2 linked regions of the Halorhodospira halochloris genome follow. Each later gene encodes a partner of the first gene's protein in a complex. Links are inferred from orthologs where the notes say so. Each region holds a gene or a part of one and is shown in the gene's direction. Other genes may lie near its edges. The genes, in order: HH1059_RS10930 and trxA.

Evidence for each region.
Region 2: the proteins of HH1059_RS10930 (region 1) and trxA are in contact, whole or in part, in an NMR structure (PDB 2IPA), measured with the Bacillus subtilis proteins. The link is inferred for Halorhodospira halochloris from one-to-one orthologs.

What each region holds. Positions count from the first base shown.
Region 1 is NZ_AP017372.2:2,406,001-2,417,165, forward strand. What follows is about bases 1,397-4,141. They hold HH1059_RS10930 (arsenate reductase ArsC), read left to right. Parts: upstream 1,397-2,421; coding sequence 2,422-2,862; downstream 2,863-4,141. Other genes in these bases: HH1059_RS10920 (Na/Pi cotransporter family protein), read left to right, coding at 1,397-1,459; HH1059_RS10925 (phosphate signaling complex PhoU family protein), read left to right, coding at 1,494-2,168; ampD (1,6-anhydro-N-acetylmuramyl-L-alanine amidase AmpD), read right to left, coding at 3,107-3,649; phoR (phosphate regulon sensor histidine kinase PhoR), read right to left, coding at 3,705-4,141. Outside these bases: more of HH1059_RS10920, read left to right, coding at 248-1,396; more of phoR, read right to left, coding at 4,142-5,015; prmB (50S ribosomal protein L3 N(5)-glutamine methyltransferase), read right to left, coding at 5,049-5,930; HH1059_RS10950 (SCO family protein), read left to right, coding at 6,196-6,867; asd (archaetidylserine decarboxylase), read left to right, coding at 6,867-7,700; HH1059_RS10960 (class I SAM-dependent methyltransferase), read right to left, coding at 7,710-8,330; HH1059_RS10965 (aspartate aminotransferase family protein), read right to left, coding at 8,586-9,860; HH1059_RS10970 (MBL fold metallo-hydrolase RNA specificity domain-containing protein), read right to left, coding at 9,908-11,165. UniProt on the Bacillus subtilis protein: Catalyzes the reduction of arsenate [As(V)] to arsenite [As(III)]. In vitro, can dephosphorylate para-nitrophenyl phosphate (pNPP).
Region 2 is NZ_AP017372.2:1,948,948-1,966,376, reverse strand. The notes cover bases 7,250-10,136. They hold trxA (thioredoxin TrxA), read left to right. Parts: upstream 7,250-8,471; coding sequence 8,472-8,801; downstream 8,802-10,136. Other genes in these bases: rho (transcription termination factor Rho), read left to right, coding at 8,976-10,136; cysQ (3'(2'),5'-bisphosphate nucleotidase CysQ), read left to right, coding at 7,388-8,212; nudE (ADP compounds hydrolase NudE), read left to right, coding at 7,250-7,377. Outside these bases: HH1059_RS08980 (ABC transporter permease), read right to left, coding at 1-492; HH1059_RS08975 (ATP-binding cassette domain-containing protein), read right to left, coding at 495-1,448; HH1059_RS08970 (PHA/PHB synthase family protein), read left to right, coding at 2,211-3,965; HH1059_RS08965 (bifunctional enoyl-CoA hydratase/phosphate acetyltransferase), read left to right, coding at 3,991-5,319; HH1059_RS08960 (acetate/propionate family kinase), read left to right, coding at 5,350-6,531; more of nudE, read left to right, coding at 6,829-7,249; more of rho, read left to right, coding at 10,137-10,235; HH1059_RS08935 (hypothetical protein), read left to right, coding at 10,255-10,470; HH1059_RS08930 (hypothetical protein), read left to right, coding at 10,539-12,506; HH1059_RS13430 (porin), read right to left, coding at 12,723-13,832; HH1059_RS08915 (porin), read right to left, coding at 14,070-15,206; HH1059_RS08910 (dihydrofolate reductase), read right to left, coding at 15,436-15,984; thyA (thymidylate synthase), read right to left, coding at 15,994-16,827; argA (amino-acid N-acetyltransferase), read right to left, coding at 16,845-17,429. UniProt on the Bacillus subtilis protein: Participates in various redox reactions through the reversible oxidation of its active center dithiol to a disulfide and catalyzes dithiol-disulfide exchange reactions.

The sequences.
Region 1 (11,165 bases):
GGTGTCTTTAAAAACCGCCCCGGCGCTATTGGCAGCCCCGGTGTGGAGGACGCCGTGAACCCTTCCCTGGGGGCTTCATGGCCTACACAGTGGCAGTTGGCGATCTTTGTAACAAAACTGTAACTTGACTGTAACTCTACTGCAGGGCAGTTTTAGCGCCGATGCATGACGTTGGGTTTGCACAATGCTACAAGGCCCGTTACCAACCTACTCAGTAAGCTTCTGACACAGGTCCATTACCAACACCATGTCACGAACAGAGAAACCATCGAGCATCGGCAGCACCCACGTTGCAGTGAGCAACAAACCTCAAGCTGATTCCCCCGCCTGGCTGCGTGGCATCTATGCCGGCCTGTGCCTATACCTTTTTTTGGCGGCCCTAAAAATTATGGGTTCTGGGCTGGGGACCTTTGGCGAAGAGAGCGACTTTCTGATAAGGGCGTTCGAGTACGGCAAAAACCCCTTTATTGCCTTTCTTGGCGCAGTATTAGTTACCGCTATAGTGCAGAGTTCATCTTTCACCTCGGCCCTAATAGTAACCCTAGTGGCAACCGGGGAGATGACTCTAGGCACAGCTGTCTTCGCCATAATGGGCGCAAATATCGGCACCTCGGTAACTGCTCTGATCGTAGCCTTGGCAAACATCCGCATCAGACGCAACTTCCGTCGCTCATTCACCGCAGCCTTACTCCACGACTTTTTCAATATACTAACAGTATTGGTTATATTCCCGCTGGAATGGATTACCAGTATTTTCCATGAGCAGGGACGAGGCATAGTAACTCAGGCGGCTGCGGGAGTTGCCGACTTAATCGGACTACCCGAGGTTGCCCGCCCCAATGATCCGGTGAGCGTTGCCACCGCCCCACTGGTCAATTTTGTCGACGGCGCCGGCGCCATGTTCATGCCAACTAGCATGGCCCAGGGCATTTTCGTCGGCATAGCGGGCCTAATAATAATGCTTATCAGCCTGATCATGATGGTTAAAAACCTGCGCGGCGCCTTGCTGCGCTACATGGACGGGCTATTTCGCACCTATTTTTTCCGCACCGACCCGCGCTCCTATGGCATCGGCATCTTATCAACGGTAATGGTTCAGTCGAGCACCATCACCACTAGCTTAATGGTCCCCCTGGCCGGGGCGGGCGTGGTACCGATGAAAAGGGTTTTCCCATTCATGATGGGATCCAACTTGGGCACTACTGTCACCAGTGTTATTGCAGCAACCGCCAACCCGGTTGCTGCGGCAATGACAGTAGCCATGTTTCATGTATTGTTTAACCTAACAGGTTCCCTTATTTGGTATCCGCTGCGCTGGGTACCAATTAAGATCGCCAGTTGGTATGGTAGATTGGCTGGGCGTAAGCCGAGTTACGCCTTCCTGTTTCTGTTTTTGCTGTTCGTGGTAACACCGCTAGTCGGCTTAACCCTTACAGAATTATTGGTAATTCACAGGTGATTGACTTGCCCCTGCAAAGTCAATGGAGATGGTTATGTTTCGTGGGCTTCTAAGCGTCTTCGCCAAAGAGACTGCGGTAGACCGAGCTTTTGCTGAACTAAACGAGATGCTTGAAAAGGGCGCGTGGATGTTTGAGCGTGCCAATGATGTGCTCCACAACCGCATCAGTGCCGAACAAGCGTCGGAACAACTCTACACCCGCGATCAGCAGATTAACGATCTGGAACGCTCTATCCGTCGCAAGATACTGCGACATTTGACAGTCAACCCCGGCTACGACGTGCCGGTCTGCCTAGCTTTGATCACCGTTGCACGGGACGCGGAGCGCATCGGCGACTATTGCAAAAACGTATTTGAGATATCATGTCACTACTCAGAGGGGTTTCACGTCCCCAAATACCACGATCCGTTAGAGCAAATAAGCGCCCAGACCCTGGAGATCTTCTCGATAGTCGCCGATGCCTGTCAGAACAATTCGCAGGAAGGGCGAGCCCTAGAGACCAAAAAGCAGACACGAGATATTCAGGATCGCTGTGATCAGATTATCACCGAGATCTTCGAGGATGAAACGCAAATCGAGTTCCATGAGGCGGTAGCCTACACCCTGCTCGCTCGCCACTATAAACGGGTTGCTGCGCATCTCTTTACCGTCGCCAGCGTAGTATATGGCGAGTTAGCTGAACTTGATTTGAGCGAGAATGATTACTGACCCGGCCGGCGCAGTCTTTCTGGGCGCTTCTAACCCCCCGGAGCCACTCAACTGCCCCGGTTTTGAGGGCGCTGTGAATCCATCCCTGGAGGCTTAATGGCGCCACCCTTGGCGCCGAGACCTCCACACCGGGGCAGTTAAGTGGCTCTGGGGGCATTTTAGATTTTCCCTTAGGGGCTGCGGAGAATAAGCTCCCAGAATCATTGTCCAGTTTGGTAAACTACGCCCACATACACTCAGCAATGGTCTGACAATGAGCGAAAAGAAAAGAGTACTATTCCTGTGCACCGGCAACTCATGCCGCTCCCAAATGGCGGAAGGTTTTGCCAAGACCCTCGGCACCGACCCTTCAGTTGAGATAATGTCTGCCGGCCTTGATGCCCAAGGTCTAAACCCGATGGCCATCAAAGTGATGCAGGAAGATGGCGTCGATATATCCAGCCAAGAATCGACCACGGTTACTGAGGAGATGGTCGCCAGCGCCTCTCTTATCATAACCCTTTGCGACCATGCCGACGCTAACTGTCCGGCCGCTCCTGCGACTGCCGAGCATCGCCACTGGCCAATTGCAGACCCTGCCCAAGTCTCCGGCAGCGACGCGGAAGTGCTAGCCGCCTTCCGCGATGCCCGCGACGAGATTAAGGATTACGTATTTGGGCTAGTCAACGACCTGCGCAGCGGGGAAGAATTCTAAGCAGTTAAGCTGTCCGCCCCCGGAGCAGACGGTTTGGTACCCAGTGGGGGCCGGGCACCCCTAAACTCCCCCTGGGCCCATCGGCTACCCCACGGGTGGCCTCTAAAACTTCGCCGGCGCCACCATCCGCCCCGGTGTGGAGGTCTTGGCGCCAAGGATGGCGCCATGAAGCCTCCAGGGATGGATTCACGGCGTCCTCCACACCGGGGCGGATGGTGGCGCCGGCGAAGTTTTTAGAGGCACCCTAGAGCTGCTCATAAAACCAGTCCCAAGCAAACACGTCACCAGGATCGGATTTGCGCTCTGGTGCGATGTGACAGTGCCCAACGATGCGCTGTTTGGTGATTGCTGGATACTCCTCGCGCAGCAGCCGCGTAAGCCGGACAAGACTCTTATATTGTTCACTGGTATAGGGCGTGACCTCATCGCCTTCCAGCTCGATACCTATCGAAAAATCGTTACAGTTCCCCCGCCCCTTGAATGATGATAAGCCAGCATGCCAGGCCTGCAGATTGAGTGGCACGTATTGGGTTATGTGGCCGTGCCGATCGAGCAGGAAATGGGCTGAGACCTGCAACCGAGATATTTGAGCAAAATATGGGTGAGCATGAGGATCTAGCTGATTGGTAAAAAGATCATCTATCCATTTAGAACCGGCAAACTGACCTGGAGGTAGACTTATAGAATGGATCACCAGAAGATCAATCTCGCTTCCAGCAGGGCGCGGAGCACAATTCTTACTGATAATGTGGCGTGCAGGCCACAGCCAACCAGATCCAATATACATAGTGCCTAATTCTATTCGATGGCGGCTTTTGGGAAGCTCGCGCAGCTAATCTGATTCAATATATCGACCTCCCAGAGATGACTCGCCGTGGAAAGACAAGCATGAACTCAGAGCCTTTATCTGGAGTGCTTTTTATGTGCAATCGGCCTGCGTGACGCTGCATCACATGCTTGACTATGGCTAGCCCCAGACCGGTGCCTCCGGTTGCATTAGAACGGCCTTTATCGACGCGGTAGAACCTTTCGGTAAGCCTATTGATGTGCTCTTGAGGTATGCCTATGCCTGTATCTTCGACCACACCGTAGGCGCCGTTAGCGTCAGAGAACCAGCGCACCCTGATTTTGCCCCCGTCAGGGGTATAGCGCACAGCGTTGGACAGGAGATTGGAAAACGCGCTGCGTAGCTCACTCTCTGATCCGTATATTTGCAGCCCCGGCTCTGCCTCAAGCTCTATCTGATGTTCTCTATCGCCAGATAAGGCCCGCGACTCGGCGCATAGCTTATCGAGCAGGTTGCCGACATCTACCGGCCATTGCTCAGGGGATGGCGCCGCGGTCTCCAGGCGTGAGAGCATGAGCAGATCCTGTACTAATGTCTGCATACGCTGCGCTTGCTCGTGGAGCAGCTGAATCGGCTGCGCCCACTCTGGCTCTTTTGCCGCCAGTTCATCACGCATTTCATCGGCGACGCCGTAGATTACCGTCAAAGGTGTTTTCAGTTCATGCGAAACGTTGGATACAAAATCACGCCGCATCGTCTCTAAGCGCTCGGTTCGGGTCGTATCACGGGCTATCAGCAGACGTTGGTCCCGGCCATATGGCACTAACCGAACCTCTAGGGTAGTGCCGCGCCTAACCGGCGAGGTCAATGATAACGGCTCACCGGAATAGCCATGGCGGATATACTCCCTAAGTTCCGAGCTGCGAATGAGATTAGTAATGTGTTGACGCTCATCATCAGGCCAACGCAGCCCCAACAAACGCTTTGCGGCATCGTTCCACCACACCACACGGTCACCGCGCTGGAGCACTACGGTGGCATCCGGCATAGCCTTTGCCGAATCACGGTACTCCCGGATAAGGCCACGTAAACGCTGCTGGCGCTCGCGTTGGCGGCGCTGACGGCGACTTAAGGCGTGGAATAACTCCCCCCACAGCCCCCAGGATAGGGGCGGCTCAACTCTCCTGCCGAGTCGCACCCAGCGCTCCAAACGCGATAACTGCCATAGATTCCAGATAAAGACCAAGCCGAGCAGCAGACTCAGGATTTCCAGCCACCAGCCAGTAACAAAAGCTAGCCCCGCAGCAACACCACTTAGTGCAGATAAACGGGCCCAAAACGAGGGCCATGGACTGCGCGTCAGCATAAATATGGCCACTTGACAAGCGAGAGATTTTGTTCAGGCAGCATGCCAGTTTTTTAACTCTGTAGCGGCAAGAATAAACACACCGTGCCCACCGCGCTCTAACTCAACCCACATAGCCGGTAAGTTGGGGAAGGTTTTTGCTACTGCATCGTCACTATCACCAACTTCAACAACCAAAATTCCGTCTTCGGACAAATAACGGCTAGCCCCATCGACAATGCGCCGCACCACATCCAAGCCATCATCGCCCCCGGCAAGGGCATTTAATGGTTCATGTTTATACTCAGGCGGCAGCGCATCCATGGCAGTCTGATCTACGTAGGGGGGATTGGTGATGATAATTTGATAGGACTCATCCGGCACATCAGCAAAGACATCGGAATTGAATAATCTCACGCGATCCCCCAGTCCATGGCGCTGGATATTAATCGCTGCCACCTCAAGGGCTGCGTAGCTAGTATCTGTGGCATCTACTCGAGCCTGCGGGAAGGCGTATGCACAGGCTATAGCTATGCAGCCTGAACCGGTGCCTATCTCTAGGATACGACTGACTGAATGCGGATCAACCCAGGGCTGCAAGCTCTGCTCGATTAGTTCCGCTAGAGGGGACCGAGGAACGAGAACCCGCTCATCGACATAAAAAGGCAATCCAGCGAAGTGAATTTGGTTGGTTATATAGGGTAGCGGTACGCGCTGCTCAATACGCCTGCGAACCAGGTCCATTACTGCCTGACGCTCGGCCCCGGTAAGCCTAGCTCCCCAATAAATTTCCGGCGTATCGGGAGGCAGGTTAAGGGCAAAAAGTGCCAAAGCGGCCGCCTCATCGATGGCATTATCAGTACCATGACCAAAATAAATCCCAGCTTCATTAAAGCGACTAGCGGCGTAGCGGACCATATCCCGCAGCGTTTCCATCTCAGCGGGAGCATAATCTAGCGATTCTGACAAATCTTTTCCTCCTGCCTATATAATAATTAGACTCAGCCATTGTAAATTTACCGCTGCAGTCTTTCTGGTGCCATCCTTGGCGCCAAGACCTCCACACCGAGGCCGCTAAGCTCACAGCGGGGGGCTTTTAGAGACGCCCTCACGGGTGCGACTCTATAGTACCCAAGTTTGTATAGCTAGCTAAGCCCCGCGCTAAGTAGAATGTCTAGATAGCATTAATAGGGGCAATCTGATGGGGCTAACCAGGGCCAACATTTTCTTATGGGCGGGCCTTGCTGTGGTAGCGATAGCTGCCGCATTGGTGAGCGTTTGGCTAGCGGTGACAACTATTGGCGCACTTGACAGAGAGCTCGAGATCCGCGGCACATTCCTTGAAGGCGGTCGTCCTATAGCCGATTTCGAGCTCGTTGACCACCAGGCAGATACTTTCACCCAAGACATGCTCAAGGGCAAGTGGAGCCTATTGACTTTCGGCTACACCAACTGTCCCGACACGACTCCAGAGATGCTGGAGATGCTGTCACTAACCTATCGAACTCTTGAGGCTGCTGATCAAACGGACAATCTCCAAGTAGCTTTCGTGAGCGTCGACCCCGAACGCGACACTGTACCACGGCTAGCCGACTTCGCTCCGGGTTTTCACAGCGACTTCATAGCCTTAACTGGTCAGCATGACGAGATGCTAGAGCTGATGCGCAGCATAGGCATTAGACTTAGCCAAACCAATAGTGATGACCCAGGCTACTCAATCCGGCCGGAAGGGACTGTGGTATTAACTAATCCTGATGGCAAGCTGATAGCGCTCTTTACCCCACCACATCATCCCCAGCTCTTAGCTGAAGACCTTTACGCTATAATGAGGCATGAAAGCAGACAAAATTGGCTGGCCCCTCTAACAAACTAATGACTAGCTCCGAACCCGAACCAAATCCCTCTGACAGGCTCAAGGCCTTGGCAATGCAGGCGCTGCCCACACGGCTGTTGTCACAACTGACCAACCGGATCGCACGTATCAAGACCCCGTGGATCAAGAACACCCTGAACCGCTTTTTTGTATGTCTCTACCGAATAGACCTAGAGCAGGCGGTCCGCCACGACCCACGCGACTATGAGTCATTCAACGATCTCTTTACCCGTGCCTTAAGGCCGCAAGCACGGCCTTTGAGCACCATTCCTAACTCTGTAGTCAGCCCTTGCGACGGCACTATTAGTGCCATTGGACAACTCTCTGGGGATCAGCTCATCCAAGCTAAAGGAGTTACTTACCCGATAGCTGAACTGATGGCTGATCTATACAATCCAGAACTGGCAAATGGAATGTTCGTCACCATCTACCTGTCTCCCAGCGATTACCACCGTATCCATGCGCCGCTTAGATGCAGCCTAGAGGGCTGCCAGCATATCCCAGGGCGCTTACTGACTGTTGCTGCATCAGCGGTTAGAGCCATACCTAAACTATATGTCCGCAACGAACGCCTCGTCACCACATGGCAGACACCGGTTGGGCCGATGGCATTGATCCCTATTGGAGCACTTAATGTGGGCTCCATAGAGACGGCATGGGATCATCAATCAAGCCCTGATCTAGCCCAAGGCGATGAAGTGGGCCGCTTCAATCTAGGCTCAACCGTTATAATGATATTGCCGCAAGGAACTGTAGACTGGAATCAAGCGCTTAGAGCTACTAGTCGTGTGCTGATGGGACAGAGTTTAGGCACTATCAACGACAACCGTTGATAGTCTTTATCAATCACCATTTCGATAATGAACTAACTTCCAATATCCGAACAAGTTGGTCGGATAGACGCCAAGACGCTTGAAGTCTGGACGGTCAGGCAAATCACTTAGCTCCATGTCGGGGCGGAACCCTACCAGCTTGGACAAAGGCTTCAGTGCTCGCTCTAGGCGGCGCACCACTGGATGCTCAGAGGCAAAGTGATTAACGAAGAAGACCTCCCCGCCAGGACGACAGACACGGCGCACCTCTTCGACGAATTTCTCCGGATTAGGCACCACTGAGGCTACATACATTGCCACCACCACGTCGAAGCTATCGTCCGGGAAGTCCATTTCCTCAGCATCCATCTCATGCAGGCCCGCGACAAAATCCAAGCCCTGCTCATCAACTCGACGCCTGGCAATGTCCAGCATCTCAGGGCTTACATCCACGCCTACCACCGAGACATCGCGGCGATACTCCGGCAAAGACGCTCCGGTACCAATGCCGACCTCGAGGATGCGACGATCTGGCTGCTCATTGAGATACTGCATGGTCAACTTGCGGCCCGGCGCAAAGAAAGGACCGAAGACCTTATCGTAATATCTAGCGTAGCGGCGGTAGGCGCTGCGGATCGACGACAGATCCATTATTTAATATCCCCTGACTATCCTTTTGCTCGAGTTAAACCGGTCCAGCGGCAATTATTGCGGATTTGCTAATCCCGCCGCCATGTAGCCGGTGCTGCAGCGATGGGTGCCTCTAGAAACCTCCCTGGCGTCATCTTCTACCCCCGGCGTGGAGGTCTTGGCGCCAGGAACGGCGCCATGAAGCCTCCAGGGGGATTCACGGCGTCCTCCACGCCGGGGCAGATGATGGCGCTGGGGAAGTTTTCCAGAGGTTCCCTACAGTGATGTATTGCGCAGTGCCTGATGGAAAGCATCCACGGCTCGCTCAATTTCAGCTTGAGTGACGATAAGTGGCGGCAACCAGCGCACGATCTGACCCTGCGGGCCGCAGCGAATCATTAGCACCCCTTGCTTCTCCATCTCCTGCAAAACGCGGGCTGCCCGATCACCATCCGGCTGGCCAGACCGATCTACTAACTCGGTCCCCTGCATTAGCCCTCTGCCCTGCACAGCGCCAATCGATTCATCCTCCTGTTGCAGAGCCTCAAGTCTTGACCGCAATAGCGCGCCCTGCTCCGCGGCGTTTTCTACCAAACCCTCTTCATCTATAACCTCAAGCGTCGCTAAAGCAGCAGCGCAAGCAACCGCGTTACCTCCATAGGTACCGCCCTGAGACCCAGGCCACCCCCTGCTCATCAGCTGCTCTGAGGCGCCGAACGCGGAAAGAGGAAAGCCACTTGCCAAACCCTTAGCGGTTATCAAGATATCAGGCTGCATCTCGTCCTGCTCATGCGCCCAAAAAGTCCCTGTGCGCCCGTAGCCGCTCTGCACCTCATCTAGTATAAGAAGCATATTATGACGGTCTGCGCGCTCGCGCAGGCCTTGTAAAAAACGCTTTCCGGCAGGGATGTAACCGGCTTCGCCTTGTACTGGCTCGACGAAAAATGCCGCTGACTCCGCCGGCATGGACTGCGTAGCAAGAATATGATCAAGTTCGCGCAGGCAGAAATCGGCTGTCTCTTCGTCGCTCCACCCGTAGCGGCAGGAGTTCGGGAATGGCGCTACTACAACCCCCCCCATCATCGGCTGCACGCCGGCTCGCAGACCTACGCTTGAGGTTGTCATTGACAGTGACCCCATGGTCCGCCCATGGAAGCCGCCCTGGAACACGATCATGTTCGGTTTGCCAGTTGCCTGGCGAGCCAGCCGCATTGCTGCCTCACAGGCCTCGGTACCAGCACTAGCGAAGAAAAATCGGTCAATCTCCCCGGGCATACGCTCACCGAGCTTCTCAGCCAGTTCAACCAACGGCCTGTGGCGCAGTATGGCGTACTGTCCGTGGACCAAAGATGCCACCTGCCGCTGGGCAGCCTCTACAACTTTAGGATGGCAGTGCCCTGTGGCTGTGACGCCGATACCTGAGGTGAAGTCAAGATATCGACTACCATCACTACCAATTATATAGGCGCCCTCGCCGCGCTCAGCAACCACTCCACTGGAGGTCTTGAGCAGCGGCGAAATCTGGCCGACGCGATCCTTAGATTCGCTCATTGTCTTTCCTCCCGAGCCTTAATAGGCCCATCTTAAGAGAATAATAATCACCCGCGGGCTTCATCTACCAGCGGAGCCGGAGAGCTGCGGGAAGGCAGCCGAGTTAAATCGATAACATGGCCATATTCCGGTACTTCAACCTCGGCACCTTTGGCGCGCAGATCCTCAGCTAAATCTTCCATGCCCCCCAACTCACCATGCACAAGTGCAACACGTGGGGTATTTTTAATTGCCTCGAACCAGGCTATCAACTCACTTCGCCCGGCATGAGCCGACAACCCGCCAACAGTGTGTATCTGAGCCCCTATTCTGACACTCTCACCCCAGAGTTTCAGCTCTCGCGCCCCATCTACCAGAGCCCGCCCTGGAGTGCCCTGCGCCTGAAACCCAACGATGATTACATGACTGTTCCTACGCCATAGATTGTGCTTGAAGTGATGGCGGATTCGCCCGCCATTGCACATGCCCGAACCAGCGATGATCAACGCCCCACTAGCTACGCGATTAATCGCCATGGAGTCTTCCGCTTCTGGCGTCAACCGCAGATTGGGCAGGTGGAAGGGGGTATTGTTCTCATCTGCATAAAATTCACTTGCTTCCTTATCGTAGAGCTCCCCAAACCGGGAATAGACCTGAGTAGCGTTGATAGCCATAGGGCTATCGAGAAAAACACTCCACTCATCAAGCCCCCACTCGTCATAGAATTTCGCAAATAGATAGAGCAATTCCTGGGCACGACCAACAGAGAAGGCTGGAACCATAATGTTGCCTTGCGCGGCTCTAGCGTCGTTAATGATGGTGCCTAGCTCATCCCAAGTCTCTTCCCAGCTACGATGGTCGCGATTGCCGTAGGTGCTTTCCATGAGCAGCAGGTCAGCCTCTTCGATCCTGACAGGATCCTGCAGAATAGGAGTGTTATCCCTGCCAATATCGCCGCTGAAAACTACTTTACGCTGCTCGCCATTCTCTTCCAGCCATAGCTCTATTACCGCTGACCCAAGGATATGCCCAGCATCCCGCAACCGTGCGATGATACCTGGGGCAACTTGCCAAGTCTCATCATAAGCATGCCCAACAAACAGCTCTATGGCATCTTTCGCATCGTCTACAGTATAGACCGGCTCTACAGGGTCTTGATGGGTGCGGCGGCGTTTTTTGGTCGCGATAGCAGCATCGCGCTCTGCAATGTGCGCAGCGTCCCTGAGCATAATATCGCACAGCTGTACAGTTGCCTTATGGGCGTGCACTGGCCCGCGATACCCAACCTGGGCCAAAAGGGGGAGTCTGCCGGAATGATCCAAGTGG
Region 2 (17,429 bases), 450 kb from region 1 along the record:
GCGCGACACCACTCCCACCAGCACCATTATCCACGAAGCGGCCAGGGCGAAAATAAGCAGAAGCACCATCATCGCCGGCACGCCGAACCATGGTCCCTCCAGCCGGTAACCGAGCAAAAAGCCTATCCCCAAAAGCAGCAGGATACACATCGCCTGCTTGACCAAATCGGCCACTATGCGCCCGGCAAGAGGTGCCCAGCGCGGTAAGGGTAAGGCTCGAAAGCGGTCGAAAACACCTTTGGTAAGATCGGTATTCAGCCCGTGGCCAACATAGACAGTCACAAACATCAGATTCATGACTATAACCCCGGGGAGCAGAAAACTCAGGTAATCATCCGCCCCGCCGGCTATCGCCCCACCGAAGACATAGGTAAACAGCACCAAAAACAGCACCGGCTGAATGCTGTAATCACCCAACTCCCAGGGGTTGTGGCGGATCTGGATCAGACTGCGCCACGCCAGAGTAAGGGTCTGCTGCAGCGGCCTAAATATTATCAACTTAGCCCCTCCTTGATCGGTTCGTTGCTATCGCCAGTCAAGGCCAGAAAGACGTCATCCAAATTGGCTCCCTGCAGCGCCAATTCATCGACTCCGATACCGGCGCTATCCAGGCGTCTTACCAGAGCGGGCAAAATGTCCGGGTCATCAGCCGGTGCCCGCAGCCGTCGCCCATCAATACTAGGTGCTACACCGAGCAGGTCTGTGACCTCGCTCACGGCCCGGTCGAAGTCTGCCCCGGCGCGGATAGCCACAACCAGCATCCGTGTGCCGACCTGCTCCTTGAGCTGCTCCGGCGTGCCATGCGCTATGACCCGGCCCTCATTGATCACCACGATCTCATCAGCCAAGGCATCAGCTTCATCAAGATACTGCGTCGTCAGCAGCACCGTTGTGCCCGCCTCAACCAGACGCCTGATCCGTTCCCACAGCTCCATACGCGCCCGCGGGTCAAGGCCTGTAGTTGGCTCGTCGAGGAAAAGAATTCGCGGCTGACCAACCAGGCTGACTGCCAGGTCGAGACGCCTGCGCATACCCCCCGAATAGGTCTTCGCGGCTCGGTCAGCCGCTTGCCCCAGATGGAACTCATCTAGCATCTGCTGCGCGCGCTCGCGCGCCTCCCGGCGCGACATGCCTAACAAGCGCGCCACTAGGATCAGGTTCTCGCGCCCAGTCAGCTTCTCATCGACCGAGGCGTACTGACCGGTCAGCCCGATGATCTCCCTGACCCGGTGAGGCTCATGCACGACATCGAAACCACCAACCCAAGCCTGGCCGGCATCCAACTCTACTAGACTGGCAAGAGCCCGAACTGTGGTAGTCTTGCCTGCACCGTTGGGGCCTAAAAGACCGAACACAGTGCCCGCAGGGACCCGCAGATCAACCCCATCCAGCGCCTTGGTTGCTGCATAGTGCTTAGTCAAACCGCGTGCATCAATTGCATATTCCATTCCAATCCTCTAAGCCTATTAGCCGTCCTATGAAAAAACTCAAAAATCCGCCCGGCGCCTGGTTTTGCCCTGTGAGGAGGGCGCCGTTAGTCTATCCTTGGAGGTTTCATGGCGCCATTCCAGGCGATAAGATCTCCACACCGGGGCGGATGGTGGCACCGGCGAAGTTTTAGAGGCCACCAAATGCGCGCATCTTGTTTACTAGAATTGTGCAGCGCAGTATAATCCCGTAATAATCATGACACAGGTCTTTGCCAGGCTTGGATTTGATATTGCAGGGAGCGATGGGATTCAAACCTAACAGCCGAATATAGGCTCTGGTACGGTCACAGGAAGGGGTTATTTGCCCGGGATGGTAAAAAGGAGTCCTAGAAAAGGAGTCCTAGAAAGGCCTCCGGCTCAGGGGTTGGCTGGACCTGGGATATGCCAATATGGGGCTTTGCTCGCCATGGATGGCGAGCAGAGAGCTTCCAGGGACGGCTTGTAGCGTCCCCATATTGGCATACCCAGGGCTGGCCAACCCCGGGGGAGATCTCCCAGGGCTGGCCAACCCCGGGGGAGATCTCCCAGGGCTGGCCAACCCCGGGGGAGATCTCCCAGGGCTGACCAACTCAGGGGAGGTCTCCCAGGACCAGCCAACCCCGGGAAGATGGCATCCCAGGGCAGCCAGCTCTGGGGAAAATCTCCAGGGCCGGCCATCCCCAAAAAAAGACTCTCCCAAAGACCGCCAGCAGCCAAAACCAACAACCAAGAGGTACCACCATGCACCCATACGTCCTCGACCCCGACGAAAGCGACCGCCAAGCCTACACCCTGGACCGGCTCTACAACGCCGGCCTCGGCCGCATCAGCCAAGGCCTCTCGCCCGTCGCCATCAGCCTCGCCACCTTCGACTGGGCAGTTCACCTCGCCTCCCACCCCGGCAAACAGGTCGCTCTTGCCGATCAAGCGGCACGGAACCTGATGAGCTTCCAAAGCTACGCCATCAGTCGCATGACCGGAACCTGCGAACAACCCTGTATCCAGCCCTGGCCAAACGACGACCGCTTCGCCGCCGAAGAGTGGGAAACCTGGCCTTACGATCTGCTCAGTCAAGGCTTTTTGCTGACCCAGCAGTGGTGGCACGACGCCACGACTGGCGTGCGCGGCGTTACCCAACACCACGAAGAGGTTGTTAACTTCATCGGTCGGCAGATGCTCGACCTCTACTCGCCGTCCAACTACCTAGCCACCAACCCCGAAGTGCTCGCCCGCACCCTCCAAGAAGGCGGCGCCAACCTGGCTAGAGGCATGGCCAACGCCGTTGAGGATGTCGAGCGCTATGTGACCAAAAAACCGCCGGTCGGCGGCGAGCACTGGAAGGTAGGCGAAAACCTGGCTGTTACCCCCGGCAAGGTAGTCTACCGCAACCGCATCATGGAACTGATCCAGTACGAGCCGACCACCAAGACCGTCCACCCCGAGCCGATCCTGATCGTGCCGGCGTGGATCATGAAGTACTACATCCTCGACCTCTCGCCCGGCAAATCGATGGTCGAATACCTGGTCAGCAAAGGCCACACCGTCTTTACCATCTCGTGGAAAAATCCCGGCTCCGAAGACCGTGACCTCGGCATGAGCAACTACCGCCGCGAGGGGGTCATGGAAGCCCTGGAAGCGGTTACCAGCATCGTGCCGGAGCAGAAGGTTCACGGCGTCGGTTACTGCCTCGGTGGCACCTTGCTCATGCTCGCCGCCGCAACCATGGCCCGCGACGGCGACGAGCGCCTAGCGTCCATGACCCTTCTGGCAGCGCAGGCAGATTTCACCGAGCCCGGCGAGTTGGAGCTATTCATCGACGAAAGCCAGGTGACCTTCATCGAAGATATGATGTGGGAGAAGGGCTACCTCGATGGCAGCATGATGGCCGGCGCATTCCAGCTGCTGCGCTCCAAGGACCTGATCTATTCCCGATTGATCCACGACTACATGATGGGTGACCGCGGTAAGGTCATCGACCTGATGGCCTGGAATGCCGACCTGACGCGCTTGCCCTACCGCATGCACAGCGAATACCTGCGCTGGCTCTTTCTCAACAACGACTTCGTTGAGGATCGCTACGACGTCGGCGGCCAGCCCATCCACATCGGCGATATTCAAGTGCCGACCTTCGCAATTGGCACCGAGAAAGACCATATCGCCCCGTGGCGCTCAGTCTTCAAGATCAACCGCTTCCTGCCGCGGGCGGATGTCACCTTCGCCTTGACCACCGGTGGCCACAACGCCGGCATAGTCACCCCCCCGGGCCATCCGCGGCGCACCTTCCGCATCCTGCCGCGCAAGGCTTCCGACCCTTACGTCTCACCCGACTCTTTCCTGGATAAGGCTGAGCAGAAGCAGGGTTCCTGGTGGCCGGATTGGCAGCAGTGGCTGCGCGAGCACTCCAGTAATCGTGGCGCCCCGCCGAGCGTGGGGCAGAGCTCGGGTACCTATCAGCCGTTGGCCGATGCACCCGGCACCTATGTGCTGCAGAAATAACCGAGTAAGGAGAAGATAACCTACTATGGCTAACGGCGCACAAAACCGACCCTACTCTCAGATAAGTATAGGCGATAGGGCAGAGACCACCAGTCGTCTCAACCACGAGGATATGCGTATCCTCGGCGAGGGCCTGTGGCCCGGAACCATGCTTATTAACGCTGTCTGCACCGAGTTGCCTGGTCCAGGCACGGTGCCGTTGGCGCAGGAGCTGGTCTATGAGGGTAGTATCGGCCTCGGTGATACGGTAACGGTTACCCTGGAGGTGATCGACAAGCAGGATGATGGTCGGCGGGTGATCCTCGATGCCCGGGCCACCCGCGAAGACGGCGAACCGGTCATCAGTGGCCGGATAACCGTCAGCGCCCCGGCGGAGGAGATCGCCAATGGCGAGACCGACTCCATGGTGGCGAGCACCTCGCGCGGTCGTCGGCGGCAGCTGCGCCGGCTCTTGCGGATGGCCGATAACGTCGAGCCGATGAGTGCGGCGGTGGTCCATCCGGTCGACGCCCTCTCCCTGCACGGCGCCATTCAAGCATCCGAGCACGGCTTAATGCAGCTGACCCTAGTCGGTCCCGAATACAAGATCCGCGCTGCTGCGGATGAGGCCGGCATCAACCTCGGCGATCTGCCGATAATCGATGTCGAGCACTCGCATGAGGCGGCCGAGGCCGCTGTCGATCTCGCCCGCCGCGGTGAGGTCGAAGGTCTGATGAAAGGCTCGCTGCACACCGATGAGCTGATGGGGGCGGTGGTCAACCGCCAAAAGGGGCTGCGCACCGAGCGGCGCATCAGCCATGTCTACGCCATGGATGTGCCGAGCTACCCGCGCCCGCTGCTGATCTCAGATGCGGCGATCAACATCTCGCCGAGTCTGGCCCAAAAGCGCGATATATGCCAGAACGCCATTGAGCTTGCCCACGCCCTCGGTGTCGAGCAGCCGCGGGTGGCAATACTATCGGCGACCGAGTCGGTCAACCCGGATATCCCCTCGACCCTCGATGCCGCCGCGCTGTGTAAGATGGCCGACCGGGGGCAGATCTTCGGCGGCTTGCTCGACGGCCCGTTGGCCTTTGATAACGCCATCTCGGAGAGTGCGGCGCGGACCAAACGGATCACCTCGCAGGTGGCCGGGAACCCGGATATCCTCATTGCCCCCGATCTCGAGTCGGGCAACATGATGGCCAAACAGCTCTACTACCTGGCCGATGCCGAGGCCGCCGGCATCGTCCTCGGTGCCCGGGTGCCGATCGTGCTCACCAGCCGGGCGGATGATGTCATTGCCCGGTTGGCCTCTTGTGCTATTGCCGTGCTGGTCGCTGAACGCAAGCGGCGGGGCTTGGCTCACCTGTAAAGGTAACGGATTCTATCCATAGATAAGCTTATGAATGACGCTATCCTGGTACTCAACGCCGGCTCCTCGAGCATAAAGTTCGCGGTCTATGCCCATACCGAGCAAGACTTAACCGAGTATTTAAGCGGCCAGGTAGAAGGGGTGGGGGTGGCCGGCACCGCGTCGCGGCTACACCTGGAAGATCATCAGTCGGCACCGGTAAGCAGTGATCTTGGCCACGGGGTAGATCACGACAGCGCCCTGCGTGCGGTGCTTGAGCACGTCCGCTCCAGTCTGGGTGAACTGACCCTGCGCGGGGCGGGGCATCGCATAGTCCATGGCGGTCGCCACTATAGCGCGCCGGTGCTGATAGATGATGCGGTACTGGGCGATTTGCACGAGCTCGAATCGCTAGCCCCGCTACATCAGCCGCACAATCTAGCGGCAGTAGAGGCGGTGCGCCGGGTGGCCCCCGAGCTGCCCCAGGTAGCCTGCTTCGATACCGCATTCCATCGAACTCAGCCGGCGGTGGCTCAGCGCTTTGCCCTGCCGCGGGAATACGAACAGCGCGGGGTGATCCGCTACGGCTTCCACGGGCTTTCCTACGAGCGCATCGCGGCCCTGCTGCCCGAGTACGATCAGCGCGCCGCCCGCGGGCGGGCCGTTGTTGCTCACCTTGGCGCCGGCGCCAGCCTCTGTGCCCTGCATGAGGGGCGTAGCGTGGCCACGACCATGGGTTTTACCGCCCTCGATGGCCTGCCGATGGGCCAGCGCTGCGGTAATATCGACCCGGGGGTTGTACTCCATCTGCAGCGCATGGAGGGCATGAGCCTGGAACAGGTCGAGCGGCTACTCTACCGCGAATCGGGCCTGCTTGGCGTCTCCGGCATCTCCGCCGATATGCGTCAGCTGCTCAGCAGTAGTGAGCCGGCGGCTACAGAGGCGGTAGAGCTGTTCTGTTACCGCATCCTGCGCGAAATCGGCAGCCTCGCCGCCGCCCTCGGTGGACTCGATGCCCTGATCTTTACCGCCGGGATCGGCGAGCATGCCGCCGAGGTGCGCGAGCGTATCGTCAATGGCCTGCACTGGTTTGGTATGGAGCTCGATCAAGCGGCTAACCTAAATAATGGGCCGCTTATTACTACCCCCGAGAGCCAGCTTAGCGCCTGGGTGATACCTACAGACGAGGAGCGGGTAATCGCGGCGCATACCATTGCGCTGTTGTCTCGATAAACTGCTCAAACCCTATACGCCAGATTAGGAAAAGACGCCTCTAAGGAGGCCTCTAAGAGCTCCCCGTAGCCATTTAGCTGTTCCGGTGTGGAGGTCTTGGCGCCAAGGATGGCGCCATGAAGCCTCCAGGGATGGATTCACGGCGTCCTCCACACCGGAACAGCTAAATGGCTACGGGGGAGCTCTTATAGACTCCGTAAAGAAGGTAGGAATTCCCCGGCTGCCGCTAGAGATGTGGCACCCCGTCGCGTTACAATCGGAGACTGTCCGAGCGACTTCAAATTACAGACGGCCTGCATGACTGAGCGCTACCCGCAAACTACATACCGCAACATCGTCGCCCGTTCGCGCCTGTTCCGGGTCGAGGCGGTGGGATTGCGCTTTAGTAACGGCGTTGAAGTCGAATACGAGCGCCTCGGTGGCGGGGCGAACGGTGCCGTGCTCGTTGTGCCGGTGACAGACGATAGGCGGGTACTGCTCATCCGTGAGTACGCCGCAGGTACCGAGCGCTACGAACTAGGTCTGCCTAAAGGTCGGGTAGAGCCGGGCGAGAACCCGCAGCAGGCGGCAGACCGAGAGATGATGGAAGAGGTAGGTTACGGTGCTAAGCGGATTACCCACTTGCGTGATCTGACATTGGCGCCGGGCTATTTCGGCCATCGCACCCAGATCATGCTCGCAGAGGAGCTTTACGAATACCGCCTGCCCGGCGATGAGCCGGAGGTGATAGAGGTCGTGCCCTGGCCCTTGGCCGAACTTCCCGCCTTGCTCGCTGAAGAGGAGCTTACCGAAGCACGCTCCATCGCCGCGCTCTATTTGGCCCGCGATTATTTGGCCGCCCGTTAACGGAGAACCTATGACCGCGCTTCAAGAGTGGTATACCTGGCTTGAGCCGCTGCGCGAGATCGCTGAGACAGCTGGGGAGAGAATCCTCGAGGTGTATCGTAGTAGTGATTTCGCCGTCGAGGCGAAAGACGATGAATCCCCCCTGACGCGCGCCGATCGCGCCGCTCATGAGACCATTGCTGCCGGCCTGCGGCGGTTGACGCCCGATATACCGCAGCTCAGCGAAGAGGGTGACGACATCGATGCCGTCACCCGGCGCAGCTGGAACAACTACTGGCTTATTGATCCGCTCGATGGCACTCGCGAGTTTATCAAGCGCAACGGCGAGTTTACGGTCAATATAGCCCTCATCGACAATGGCCGTCCGGTGCTCGGCGTGGTCCACGCCCCAGATCTGGCGACCACCTGGAGTGCAGCGGCGGGAGAGCGCGCCTACCGTTTCGATAGTAACGGTATGCAGACCATTGCCACACGCCGGGCGCAGTCGCCGTTGACCGTCGTGGTCAGCCGCTCCCACCGTGAGGCGGCGATCGAGAATATCCTGGAACGCCTCGGTGAGTACCATGAGTTATCAGTCGGCAGCTCCTTGAAGATCTGCCGAGTAGCGCAGGGCGAAGCGGATCTCTATCCGCGCTTTGGGCCGACCTGCGAATGGGATACCGGCGCGGCGCAGTGCGTGCTCGAGGCCGCCGGCGGCCGCATAATGGATATAGGGTTGCAACAACTGCGCTATAACCAAAAAGATTCTCTGCTAAATCCGGACTTTATTGCCGTTGGTGATGTTGACTACGATTGGCAACGATTAGTCTCAGCTCTTAACTGGGAGCAGCGTTAGCAACAACCCGGATAGCCTGCTGGGCTCCGTTAGAGGTTATAATAGTTGACATTAGCGCTTCCGGCAGCTATTTTCCGTACTAACGTCAATTTCTAACTCGAATTAAACCCGTCGGCCCTCCTGTAAGGGCTCGATAGTCCCGCATCCGAGTACCTGGCATGAAGCGAAGAGCTATGCCCGAAATCCATACAGGATTCCGAGGTCTACGGAAAATCCATCGTAATTTGTGTTCTGCATTAGAACCTGGAGGTTATAAATCGTGAGCGAAGGTGCTATCGTCCACGCAAGCGATCAAAGCTTTGATGAAGATGTGCTCAAGTCCAGCGAGCCGGTGTTAGTAGATTACTGGGCAGAGTGGTGTGGCCCCTGTAAGATGATCGCACCGATACTTGAGGAGATAGCTGGTGAGTACAAGGGCAAGCTCAAAGTAGTCAAGCTAAACATCGACGAAAACCCCGAGACCCCCCCCAAGTACGGCATTCGCGGCATACCGACCCTCATGTTGTTCAAGAATGGCAATGTTGAGGCCACTAAAGTCGGTGCCCTTTCCAAGTCACAATTAACCGCGTTTATCGACAGTAACCTTTAACGGAAGAGGCGCTTTTTTACCGCAGTGTGGTTATCTCCACAATTCATTTGCGCTACCATCTGCCAGCTCCCAGACCTTGTCCTCGAAGTCCGGCTGCTGATCCGGAGCGCAAGCCTTAGTCTAGGCCTTTACCGGTAAAAGCGCGCTCGTGTTCCCCCGCACTCAAAGCGAATCATGAATCTTACCGACTTAAAGAGAAAGCCTGCTACTGAGCTTCTGGAGATTGCCCAAGAAATGGGCATAGAGGGCACTGCCCGCTCGCGGAAGCAAGACATCATCTTCGCCATTCTCAAGGCTCATGCCAAGAATGGTGATTCCATTTATGGCGACGGGGTTCTGGAGATACTCCAGGACGGCTTCGGCTTCCTGCGCTCGGCGGACGCCTCGTATATGGCCGGGCCGGACGATATATACGTCTCGCCTAGCCAGATCCGGCGCTTCGCCTTGCGTACCGGCGATACCATCACCGGCAAGATCCGTCCTCCCAAAGATGGTGAGCGCTATTTCGCGCTGCTTAAGGTTGACCAGATCAACTATGAACCGCCCGAGGCAGCCAAGAACAAGGTTCTGTTCGAGAACCTGACCCCGCTGTTTACGCGTAATCGAATGCGCATGGAGCGGGGCAATGGGTCTACCGAAGACCTCACCGCCCGGGTCATAGATCTCGTCGCGCCGATTGGCAAAGGGCAACGGGGGTTGATCGTCTCCCCGCCCAAGGCCGGTAAGACCATGATGCTGCAGAATGTTGCGCAGAGCATCAACGCCAACTTCCCAGAGTGCTATCTAATCGTTCTGCTGATCGATGAGCGCCCCGAGGAGGTGACCGAGTTCGCGCGTTCGGTGCTCGAAGCCGAGACGGTCTCGTCGACCTTTGATGAGCCGGCTACGCGCCATGTGCAGGTCGCCGAGATGGTTATCGAAAAGGCCAAGCGCTTGGTCGAGCATAAGATGGATGTTGTCATCCTGCTCGACTCCATTACCCGTCTTGCCCGTGCCTATAACACGGTGGTGCCGTCATCCGGCAAGGTGCTGACCGGGGGCGTCGATGCCAACGCCCTGCACCGGCCGAAGCGCTTCTTCGGTGCCGCGCGCAATGTCGAGGAGGGCGGCAGCTTGACAATCCTCGCCACTGCCTTGGTCGAGACCGGGTCGCGCATGGATGAGGTGATCTACGAGGAGTTTAAGGGCACCGGGAATATGGAGCTGCACATGGATCGGAAGATCGCCGAGAAGCGGATCTATCCGGCCATCCACCTCAACCGCTCCGGTACCCGCCGTGAAGAGTTGCTGATGACCCCCGAAGAGTTGCAAAAGACCTGGATTTTGCGCAAATTGTTGCATAACATGGATGAAGTGGCGGCGGTCGAGTTCCTCCTGGATAAGCTCAAGGATAACAAGACCAACGCTGAATTCTTCGAGGCTATGAAGCGATGAGTAAAGGCGGGGGGAAGAGATGAGAGCAATTACCTTGATGGCGGCGGTATTTGGAGTGGCTACGCTGGGCCTGTCAGCGGCTATGCTTAGCGGCTGTGCCAACGATGCCTCTGAGCGTGCGGCACAGGAGGCTGAGCAGGAGAGGCTCGAGCGTGAGCGCCGTGATGAAGAGGTCCGTGACCTGGAGCGCGGCAAGGATGACGCCAGGGAGCGGATGCTCGACCGCGATAACTGAGATCCGATGTGAAAGCCTCACCGGGCTTTCCAGTGACAATATGGGGGAGATGGTCGCCCTCCCTCGCGTTGCTTCTTATTGCTCTTGCGGCACTCATCGGGTGTGCCGGATACGGTGACCGCCCGCCTGGTGGCGATGAGCTAAGAGGACAGCTCCAGGAGCAGGAGCAGTCGGGCTACACTTACGGTTACGGCGCAGCGGAAAGGCCTGAGCAAGCCCGTCAAGAGGCCTATTATCAGATCGCCGGGGCTGTGGTTACTGCCATCCGCGGTGAGCAGCGGGAGGTATACCGCTTGCTGCAGCGTCGCGGTGAGGCCGACGATAGCGATATCGAGCTGGCCGAAGAGCTCGAATTCCAATCCAGTATAAGCTCGCTGAGCCATGCGGTCATTGAAGGGGCCGAGGTGGTCAGCGAGAAACGCTCCGCAGACGGCTGGCTGGTCAGCGTCAGGGTAGCCGATGAACAAATGGAGCAGATGCGCTCCAGGGCCCGGCGACAAGCCCCCGCACTAGCACAATTGGAGCTCATAGAAGCCACCCCAGACTCTCGCCCCGGTTTGCGCTTCCAGCGTGCCCTGAGTGGTTTAGCCACTGTTGAGCGGCTAGAGTTGGCTGATGAACGGGCTTATATCCCCCAGCATGGTGAGACTACTTTTGCTAGCTACTTTACTGAAGCAGCGCGCGAGGCGCTTGAGCGTATCCATGTCGTCCCGGTCATCGATGGCACCAGGGTGCGTTTTGCGGTACTCGATCGGCAGACACTGCGGCCTCAGCCATCCCTTACGCTGAACATAGATGGTTATCGTCTGGTAACCGATAGTGGCGGTTGGACCGACGAGCGCCGAGTTGGTGACCTCACTTCGGCCGTCAAAGTGGTTGTCGAGGGGCGTGAGCGCCGCCATCGCAATCTGCTCAGTGATGAGCAGCGTTTGGTTGAGACACTCTATCCGCGTCAGTGGCGTGAACAGGATGTGGCGGTGCTCTACCTGCATAGCCAGCCGGCCGGCGCAGTCATGCGGATCGCTGGCAGCGAGTACGTGACACCGGCACGGGTAGAGCTTGAGCAGGGAAGGGAGTACCGGTTACGCATCGAGGGTACGGTAGATTACCGCGAGAGAGATGAGACTATCCGTATCGATTCGGCGACCCCGGCGTACTTTTACAGCGCCGGGTTGACTGAGCGGCGATTCGGTGAGCTTGATCTGAGTGCTGAAGGCGGTGCCCTGATCCGGCTGGAGGGCTATGGGATCGAGAGTCGGTCGATCCGCCGTCCCGCTGAGGCGGGCACTTATCGGGTCCGAGTGACTCGGGATAATCCGCGTTATCAGGATATCGTCGAGGAGATAGTGCTGCGTGAGGATGAGCGGATCAAGCGTGAATATGCTAGGCCGCCGGATCGATTCCCGCACTATTTTGGTTGGCGTTGGGGGGTGAACCTCGGCCTTTATGGTGGTGATCCGGGGGACGACTACTCGCTGCCGGTGGAGGATGGCAGTGCTAGCTTTGCCGATTTCGCTGCTGAGGACGCGGATATATCTGGTATCTCGCGCACCGATGCCAGTTTCCAACTCGGCGCTACGGCGCACTACTTTGCCCGTGCCATGCCCTTTGTTTTTGGTGGTGAGTTGGCCTATCGGCGGGAGCAGTATGATGTTGAGTATTCCTCTGCTGGACAAGGTGGCCAAGACGACGGCGATGATACGCTAGACCTGTTTAATTGGCAGGGGTCTTTAGGGGTCGGCTTTTGGCAGCCGGTCGGTATGGGGATCGGCTGGGTGACTCTTAATAAGGCGTGGCAAAGGGGCAGCTGGGACGATAGTGGTGCCGATATCGATATGCCTTCGGGGCGGGTTGATGACTCTTATCCGTTTATTGAACTGGGCGGAAGCTTTGATATTTGGGGTTTTGGGGTGCGGGTGAGTGATCTGGATTCTGGTCCCGGGGCGATGGTCTGGTTTGGTGTAGGGGGCTCGCAGCTCGATGGCGGTTATCAGCTGCCGGCTGAGGTTGAGGCGCGGCCGGGGGTTCATTATTAGGCTGTTGTCGCGGAGAGATTAGGTGCCCCGTTTGGCGGGCGCCGTGAATCCATCTCTGGATGTTTCATGGCGCCATCCACGGCTCCAAGGCCTCAACACAGGGGGCGATCAATAGGCTCCGGGAGATTTATTAGGCGTCCTGAAGGCGCTACGCTCGCCGTCCATGGCGAGTCATAACGCAATAACGTCATAGACAGTCCGCGCTAGCCTTGGGGCTTACCACTGGTAGCGGAAACCGACGGCGTAGTTAACGGCCTCTATGTCCTCGGCGCTGCCGGCAGCGGCGTAGACCTGGGTGTTATGCTCCGGATCCAGGTAGTAGCCGGCCTGCATGCCGATGTCGAACCAGTCGTCGTCTTCTGTTACATTTTCATCTGGTTTGTGTTCATAATCAAAGTCGTCGTACTTAAGGAAGGTGTTGACGTAGTAGTCGCCGAAGCTCAGCTTGATCGGCACCATTAGGCGCATCAGATCGCCATTAATATCGCTGTTGACGTCGATGTCCAGGTTTTCGATCTGGGCGCCGACTGTTAGCCAGTCGGTAGCGGTGAAGAGTGCCCCGGCTAGCCATGTTTGATATACACCACTGCCGCCGTTGCCGCCATCGTCAATGGCGCCTTCGCTCTCATAGGCGGTATTGAACATCCAGCTCTCGCCGAGGCGGTAGGTGAGCGAGGCCGAGTAATCGACCCAGTTGTCTTCCCCGCCGTTTTCCTGCACCGGGCGCATTGCCGCCTCCAGGGTTAGGCCGTGGACTTGCGGGCTGATGTAGTGCAGGGTGCCGTGCCAGCGCTGGAAGCGCTGGGCGATGAAGCCGCGGTTGCGATCAATCGTTTCAAAATCGCCATTCTGCGGTGTATCTTTGCCCAGCGCGGTGTTCCACTGGCCCAGTCCTGTCCCGGAGCCTTGCGCGTTATCGAAGAGCATGTTGGCGCCGGCGAAGAAGGGCAGGTTGGCTCGTTTGTACGGGGTGTCGTGGCGCCCGACCCGGACCTCGCCGAAGCTCTCGCTCTTCAGGCCGCCATAGGTATTACGAAAGCCTATATTGTCGCCACTCGGGCCGTGGAGGATAAAGCTTTCTACCTGGTAGGTGGCTTTAAGTTGGTCATTTATTGCGTGGCTGTTGCGCAGGCCGATGCGGGAGAGGTATGCCCCCCAGTCGAGTCCGTCGGCCTCACTGATATCATCGTCGAGGAACTGCAGTTCGTAGCCGACATGGCCGTAGAATTCGACGCCTTCTTCTTCTTTATCTTTGTCGGCTGCGAGTAGAGCAAGTGGTGAACACAAGGCGGTAATGGTGGCGATTGCTGTGAGTCTTTTGCGCATAGGTTGGCTGCTCTTGTATTGATATAAGACAAAAATGATTAATGTCTAAATAATATCTCAGATTTAGTATATTTACAACTTTTGTGGGAGCAGGAGTTTTGGCGGCTTTCGATTGCCGAATGCCCCGATAAAAAAAGGACCCGCTAGATGACCTAGCGGGCCCGAGGCGAGTGCTGTCTGCTTGTGGTTGGTTATATGGAGCAGACAGCTTAAAGCTAGCTCAACCTGTCCAGCAGCTTAGAAGGAGTGGCGTAGGTTGGCGCTGACTGTGGTGTGTGTCTCATCAGCCGCAGGGTCTACCCCGGATGATGGACCGTACATGCCGTGGGTATGCGGCGTACTACTTCTCTCTTCATCATTTATGGTGGCGGCCACCGCTAGGCGCAGTTCGGTGCGATCACTAAAGATATGGTCGTATCCTGCTGCCACAGTGGTGAAGTCATCGTCATCATCATCTGACATAAACTGACTTACTATGCCCTTAATGCGGCCTGTATTACCCATAGGCATCATAAAGCCAAACGAGGCTCCCGTATGGTCGCTATCGTCAGCATCATGGCTTTGCCCGGAGAACTGGGCTGATAGGACCATGAAGTCTAAATCATAGCGGCCTGCTAGAGATATGAGGGTGAAATCATCGCCCTCGTTATCGGTTACTTGCCACAGTGTAAATGCGCTTGATAGAGGCCCATCATTGAATGTGGCGCGGGCATTGTAAGCGTGATCATCGGGGTCTTCACCATGCCCCGGTACCAAGCTTAATACGGTGCCAATGGCGCCGAAGTCGTTCGTGTAGCGGATGACATTATTTGCGCGGCCAGAGGTGCCGAAACCTAGGGCTTCACCTGGCGTACCCACTTGCGCTATCCAATCTGCACCTGGCCCATCCCAAACAAACTGGTTGGATAAAGATTGCCGACCGAGGGTCAGGCGGCCGAAGTCGCCTTCCAGGCCGACAAAGCTGTCGCGGACTTGGGTTATGAAGCTGTCTCCTATAGAGATATATCCTGTTTGTTCATCATTAGCATCATCATAGTAGGTATATTCTTCATCGTCCCGTTCTCCTGGAGTACCCCTTGTATCCCCAGTATAGGTCCACTCTAGCTCGGCCTGATAGATGGCCTTCAGTCCGCCATCTAGCTCCTCCTGGCCGCGGAAGCCGAAGTGGGAGGAACCGGTATTCATGGCCAGGTCGCCGTCTTCTGAATCATCTGTTCCGTCGTAACCTTCCCAATCCACCGATAGGTTAACGAAGCCGTAGACTTCTACCCTTTCGTTTTCATCGTGGCTATCGGCGAGGACAGCTACCGGTGCGGCGAGGGCTGTTGCACTTAGCAGTGCGGCTAGCTTATTGATATGAGTATTTTTTTTCATTAGCTCCTCCTGGGCAGAGCAATATCAATTATAATATTTATGGTTAACATGTATGCTCTGGGCTCGGCCTTTTGGGCGAAACCGCCGTCAAGCATTGCACTCCCTTTATCGGCAATCTTACGTCATGGTTGAGAAAAGTAAAATAAGTCTTCTTTTTGGGGTTGATTTCCTTCACCCACCATAACCCGAGCCCTTTTACAGTAGGGAGGGCGGTTGGGCAAGCGATAACCTATGGGGCTTGGCGCCGCAGGCTGAGGAAGGTGAGTTGATAGCCGTCCTCTTCTGCACTGTCGCGGGTCTCTTCTTGCCAGTTTGAGTCGATAGCGGGGAACATGACACTGCCTTGCGGCGCGTCGTCGACCACGGTTAGCTCTATACGCTGGGCAAGGGGCAGAAACAGTTCATAGATAGAGCCGCCGCCGATGACAAAGATGGTCTCGCCGCCGGGCGCGGCTGCGGCAAGCTCCAGGGCCTGTTCGAGCGTTGCGGCCGGGTAGACGCCCGACATAGTAGACGGTTCAGCAGGTGCGCTTAACCCGGGGTCGCGGGTCATGACGATATGGGTCCGCTCGGGCAGTGGGCGAGAGCCGATGGCCGCGAAGGTCTTCCGGCCGAGGATCAGCGGGTGGCCGCGGGTCATCTCTTTGAAGCGGCGCAGGTCGCACTTGAAATGCCAGGGTTGAGTGTGGCCATCGCCGATGACCCGGTTGCGGCCCATGATGGCAACTAGGACGATCTCGCTGTTTATCGGGTGCGCTGCTGCTGGTGAAACTGCCAAACCGCCCCCTTAGACCGCGATGGGCGCCTTGATAGCGGGGTGGGGGTCGTAGCCGGTGATCGCGAAATCCTCGTAGCGGTAGTCGAAGATCGACTTCGGCCGGCGTTGTATCTGCAGCTGCGGCAGGGGGCGAGGTTGGCGGGCGAGCTGCGTTCGGGCCTGCTCTAAGTGGTTGCTGTAGAGGTGGACATCGCCGCCGGTCCAGACGAAATCGCCGACTTCCAGGTCGCACTGTTGGGCGATCATGTGGGTGAGCAGGGCGTAGCTGGCGATGTTAAAAGGGGTGCCGAGGAAAAAATCCTGGCTGCGGGCCATGAGCAGACAGGAGAGGCGGTTGTCCGCGACGTAGAACTGGAACAGGGTGTGGCACGGGGCGAGGGCCATGCGCCCCTGCCGGACGTTATCCTGGGCGCTGATCGACTCATCCGGTAAGTATTCGACATTCCAGGCGCTGACGATATGCCGGCGTGAACTCGGGTTGGTGCGCAGCGCCTCGATGAGCTGGGTTATCTGATCAATAGTCCGGCCATCTTTGGTCGGCCAGCTACGCCACTGCGCACCGTATAGCGGGCCGAGATCGCCGTCTTCAGTGGCCCAGTTGTCCCAGATCGTGACCCGGTTTTGGTTCAGATAGGTGATGTTGGTGTCACCACTAAGAAACCAGAGCAGCTCATGGATGATGGCGCGCAGGTGGAGCTTTTTGGTGGTCAGTAGCGGAAAGCCGGCGCTCAGGTCAAAGCGCATCTGCCGGCCGAAGACGCTCAGGGTGCCGGTGCCGGTCCGATCGTCTTTGACCGAGCCGTTATCGATTATATCGCGCATCAGCTCCAGGTAGTTGTGCATTACTCTATTTTGCTCCGTTACTCTTCCAGCGTGTTCTTTATCAAGACCTTTGAGCCGCGGGTGGTGTCGTATAGCTCGCGGCGTTGCGCCGGCAGCGCGGCGGCGCCGGCGGGGTTGAAACCGCGCTCGCGAAACCAGTGCTCGGCCCGGGTGGTCAGGACAAAGAGTCGTTCCAGTCGCTGCTGCCGGGCGCGGCGCTCTAGCTCAGCGAGCAGCGTCGCGGCGCGACCGGCGCCCTGGTAATCGGGGTCGACTGCTAGGCAGGCGATCTCGCCAGCAGTCTCGGCAGGCCAAGGGATCAGGGCACCGGTGGCGATTATTGCCCCGTCGCGTTCGGCCACCGTGAAATCGCTGATCTGCTCCTCGAGCAGCTCTTGGGTGCGGTGGACGAGGGCGCCGCTTTGCTCCAGCGGCCTGATCAGGTTAAGGATGCCGGGGATATCGTCAAGCTGCGCGGTGCGCAGGCTCTCAAACGGTTGCGGGGCGAGGAGGGTGCCGACGCCATCGCGGGTGAAGAGTTCAAGGAGCAGCGCGCCATTTTGGCGGCGATCGAGCAGGTGGACCCGCTTTACCCCGGCATCGCAGGCTTGCGCGGCACTGTG